DNA from 2 places in the Neobacillus sp. D3-1R genome. Region 1 is predicted to be linked to the other one. Evidence: a T-box and tRNA genes for the amino acid it is inferred to sense, from the RefSeq annotation. Region 1 holds a T-box; the other holds one or more tRNA genes.
The links. A T-box is a leader RNA that pairs with one kind of tRNA and senses whether it is charged. The one in region 1 lies ahead of pheS (phenylalanine--tRNA ligase subunit alpha), so its partner is inferred to be a tRNA-Phe.

Region 1 (2,466 bases):
CTTCCCCAGTTTGGATTGCATCGACAATAGTATCTCTTAATTCATCTTGTGTATTTCCTTGTACATTGTGAACAATAGCATTACGCAGATTTAAATTCATTCTTCCCACTCCTTTCTTACTTTTCCTTCATATGATTTTCCATATTTACTTTTATTATGTATTGAAAATAGGCTATAATAGTAAAATTGATAATGGAAAGTTAAAGGAGTTATAAAAGTGAAATACATCCACTCATCTAAAAACCCCCAAGTAAAACAGTGGAAAAAATTACATACGAAAAAAGAACGAGAAAAGACAGGAACTTTTCTTGTGGAAGGCTTTCATTTAGTTGAAGAAGCATTAAAAATAGAAGATTCCGTATTAGAAATCATCCTTTCTGAAGAAGTAGAAATACCACCTAGAATGAACTACGGTTCTATCCCAGTTACGACCGTCAATAAAGAAGTATTAAAAGAACTTGCTGAAACGGAAACGACTCAAGGAATTTTTGCTGTATGTAAACAACCGGATCAGGAAATAGCCAATGGTAACAGTTTTTTACTTCTGGACGCTGTTCAAGATCCAGGAAATCTGGGGACCATCATTCGAACTGCTGATGCAGTGGGGATTGACACGGTTATCGTTGGAAATGGAAGTGTCGACATCTACAACGCTAAAGTATTACGATCTGCACAAGGTAGCCACTTTCATTTACCCATTATCAGAGGAGACTTATCCGAATGGATTCAAAAATTAAAGTCTGCTAATGTTCCGATATACGGGACAGCCTTAGAAAATGGTACTACTTATACAAAAGTTACACCATCATCCTCTTTTGCATTAATGGTAGGAAATGAAGGGAATGGGATTCAATCAGAGTTATTGAATCAAACAGACCAAAACCTTTATATACCTATTTTCGGAAAAAGCGAATCACTAAATGTGGCAGTTGCAACGGGAATTTTACTATATTATTTTAAAAATTGTTAAGAACAATTTGAATCTCCTTTCATTTTATAATATAATAATCAGCAAAACTGCATGATCGAAATACATTGACGGAGAAAAGTAGCTCGTACCCAATCATTTAGGGAGAAGATGCCTTGACTGAAAGCATCTTTATGAAATGGACAAGTGAAGTTCACCTCCTGAGTAGGCATCGGGACCACTTTTTTAAAAAGTGTAAAGATGCTCCGGCTAAGCCGTTATCTTCAATGAAGTGAATGCTTACACCATAAGCATTTATAAGGGTGGTACCGCGATATAAACCTCGTCCCTTTTAGGGATAGAGGTTTTTTTATTTGGCTATTTTTAAATCATGCAAAATTTTGATAAGAAAAATTAGGAGGAAAACAAAAATGCAAGAGCGTTTAAAGGAACTGCAAACTGAAGCAATCGGGTTAATTGATGCAGCTTCAGACCTTAAGCAATTAAATGATGTTCGTGTTGCTTATTTAGGTAAAAAAGGACCTATCACAGAAGTATTACGCGGGATGGGGAAATTATCTGAAGAAGAGCGACCAAAAATGGGAGCACTAGTGAATGAGGTACGTGAATCCATTTCAACCAAAATTGAAGAAAAGCAACGCAAGCTGGAAGCAGATGTGATTAATGCGAAGCTTGCTTCAGAGAAAATTGATGTTACGTTACCAGGAAGACCAATAAGAGAAGGAAATCATCACCCGTTAACACGTGTGATTGAAGAAATTGAAGACCTATTTATTGGTATGGGGTATACGGTTGCTGAAGGTCCTGAAGTAGAAAAAGATTACTATAATTTCGAAGCATTAAATTTACCAAAGGGTCATCCAGCAAGGGATATGCAGGATTCCTTCTATATTACCGAAGAAACACTTTTACGCACTCATACTTCTCCCATTCAGGCAAGAACGATGGAAAAAAATCAAGAAAAAGGTCCTATTAAAATTATTTGCCCAGGTAAAGTTTACCGTCGTGATAATGATGATGCGACACACTCCCATCAGTTTATGCAAATTGAAGGTTTAGTAATTGGCGAAAACATTAGCATGAGTGATTTAAAAGGCACATTAGAGGTTTTTGTAAAGAAAATGTTTGGGGAAGACCGAAAAATTCGCCTTCGTCCGAGCTTCTTCCCATTTACAGAGCCATCCGTTGAAATGGACATTTCTTGTAAAATTTGCGGCGGCAACGGATGCAGCGTATGTAAAGGAACTGGCTGGATTGAAATTTTAGGAGGCGGGATGGTTCATCCGAATGTACTTGAAATGGCTGGCTATGATTCAAAGAAATATACTGGTTTCGCCTTCGGTATGGGGCCAGAGCGGATTGCCATGTTAAAGTATGGTGTGGATGATATTCGCCACTTCTATACAAATGACGTTAGATTCTTAAAGCAATTTTCGATTCACGAGTAAAAATTAGGAGGATTAACAATGTTTGTTTCATATAAATGGCTACAAGATTATGTAGATATATCTGGTGTTACTTCTACAGAGCTTGCAAAA
Region 2 (2,466 bases), 1.1 Mb from region 1:
CTAAAGTGCCTTTTTGAATGTATTTCAACGCTTCTGCTACAGTAAATATTTTATTTGGGGAAACTTTTTCTTTTTGTATTGAAACATTTTCAGAAAAATAAACGTCTAATATACGAGTCTCATTTTCCTTCAATGCTGGTAAAGAAGTACTTGGAACCTTCTTTCTTAATTCAAGCTCCTGCAATTGTTCCTCTGTTACATACTTTAACTTTAGGCCGTCAATAACTTCTTGGGCCATTTGTTCATTTTCGAGATAAACAGAAGCATCCCCAAAGGTTACTGCCGCAGAATCAACTTTAGGCTTTAATTCATCCTGTAAAGTATCTTTCACCAATTCATTATCGGCATTAGATCTGAATACTTGTTCTGGTATATAGGACAATTGTGACTCTAGAGATAGGTCATATTCTTTATACATTTCTTTAAATTGCTCTGATTTTTCTTCTACAACTTCTTTTACTACATCTTTATCAGATATAGTTCCAATGTATTCATTATTTAAATAAACGTAGTATACAGTTGTTAGGCCTTCACTTGCTAATGGATTGTTAGCCATACATAAGGCAAAAGAAGAGGCAACTAACGACGTAAACGCCACCTTTTTTATACTAGGTAAGCTTGCTTTTGTTAGACACCTGGGTAAATTTTTTAGATTCTTAAACATTATTACGATCCTCCTAAACTACGAAACCTTTTATTTTCTCGTAATCTAGTGCTATATAACTATATGTGAATATTTCTGCAATTTAGCACTTCTTAACTTTAACATAAAAATAGGAAAAAAGTTTACTAGTCTTTATAATGTAACAAAATTGTATAAATACTGACATTTTGTAACTAATATTGGTAGTGAATTGGTAATAGGAAAAATTTGTTTTTGAACTTTCAGATAGTTATTTTATACCATAATAGCTTGATTGTTGACTAGCTATAAGGAATTACTTTTTTCATTATGGAATAGGACAAGTTTCAGAGTCAAACAAATTAGGCTTGTCCTTATATTACATTTACATTACAAATATGACAGATTGTACGATTTTATATAAAAAAATAGAAAAAGAGGCTGATTCATGGAGAATCAACCTCTTTTTCATGGGATGGCTCAGGACGGAATCGAACCGCCGACACAAGGATTTTCAGTCCTTTGCTCTACCGACTGAGCTACTGAGCCATATAATGGCGGTCCCGACGGGAATCGAACCCGCGATCTCCTGCGTGACAGGCAGGCATGTTAACCGCTACACCACGGGACCAGTATAAAAACAAAAAATAAGTTATGTAGTATTGGTAGCCAGCTCGGAAACCGTCCTAGCCAGTCACTCACTGACTACCAAATGCCAATGACCCATACGGGATTCGAACCCGTGTTACCGCCGTGAAAGGGCGGTGTCTTAACCGCTTGACCAATGGGCCATATTCTATTGAAAAGTGAGCCATGAAGGACTCGAACCTTCGACCCTCTGATTAAAAGTCAGATGCTCTACCGACTGAGCTAATGGCTCATACAAAAAAACTTAACGTCTTATGACGACGTTTTTTATACTAACATAATATAATACTAAATTGCAATGTTTTTTTAGAAAAAATATTAAATGTTTTTTTAGGATCTATTTAAAAGATAAAGGAAGTCGGAGAATATCCCCTCCAACTTCCCAATAAATCATTTACCTATTAACTTTGTCTCCATGGGCTTCTTACCACATTGGTTTGCAAGCGGTCAGGACCAACAGAGAAAATAGACAATGGAATACCTGTTAATTGGCTAATTCGCTCTAAATAATGACGCGCATTTGCAGGTAACTCATCTAATGACTTACAGCCAGTAATATCTTCTGTCCAACCAGGGAATTCTTCATAAACTGGTTCACATTGAGATAAAACCTTTAAGCTTGCTGGGAATTCTTCAATGATTTCACCTTGGTAACGGTAAGCCACACAAATTTTTAAGGTTTCAATACCTGTTAATACATCGATGGAGTTCAGTGATAAGTCTGTAATGCCGCTGACACGGCGAGCATGGCGAACGACCACACTGTCAAACCAACCTACGCGGCGTGGTCTTCCTGTCGTTGTACCATATTCTCTACCGACCTCACGAATTTGGTTACCGATTTCATTATTTAGTTCTGTTGGGAATGGACCATCACCAACACGAGTTGTATATGCCTTAGAAACACCGACAACATGTTTAATCTTCGTTGGGCCAACACCAGAGCCAATTGTTACGCCTCCTGCAACAGGATTGGACGATGTAACAAATGGATAAGTACCTTGGTCAATATCTAACATGACACCTTGGGCACCTTCAAACAGCACTCTGCGGCCTTCATCTAATGCATTATTTAGGACAACGGAAGTATCGCAAACGAGATGTTTAATTTGTTGACCATATCCATAGTATTCATCAAGAATATCTTCTAATTGGAAACCAGCCGTTTCATAAATACGTTCGAATAAACGGTTTTT

Region 2: it has a tRNA-Phe gene. The T-box ahead of pheS (phenylalanine--tRNA ligase subunit alpha) is inferred to sense a tRNA for this amino acid. The anticodon was not compared.

The regions. Positions count from the first base shown of each region.
Region 1 is NZ_CP197471.1:3,300,387-3,302,852, reverse strand. Features, by position in the region: gene sspI (small acid-soluble spore protein SspI) at 1-100, opposite strand, end outside; gene ACSBPO_RS16980 (TrmH family RNA methyltransferase) at 218-970, shown strand; T-box leader at 1,027-1,261, shown strand; gene pheS (phenylalanine--tRNA ligase subunit alpha) at 1,339-2,376, shown strand; gene pheT (phenylalanine--tRNA ligase subunit beta) at 2,395-2,466, shown strand, end outside.
Region 2 is NZ_CP197471.1:4,432,375-4,434,840, forward strand. Features, by position in the region: gene ACSBPO_RS22255 (peptidoglycan DD-metalloendopeptidase family protein) at 1-664, opposite strand, end outside; tRNA gene ACSBPO_RS22260 (tRNA-Phe) at 1,099-1,171, opposite strand; tRNA gene ACSBPO_RS22265 (tRNA-Asp) at 1,178-1,253, opposite strand; tRNA gene ACSBPO_RS22270 (tRNA-Glu) at 1,342-1,413, opposite strand; tRNA gene ACSBPO_RS22275 (tRNA-Lys) at 1,430-1,502, opposite strand; gene ACSBPO_RS22280 (adenylosuccinate synthase) at 1,672-2,466, opposite strand, start outside.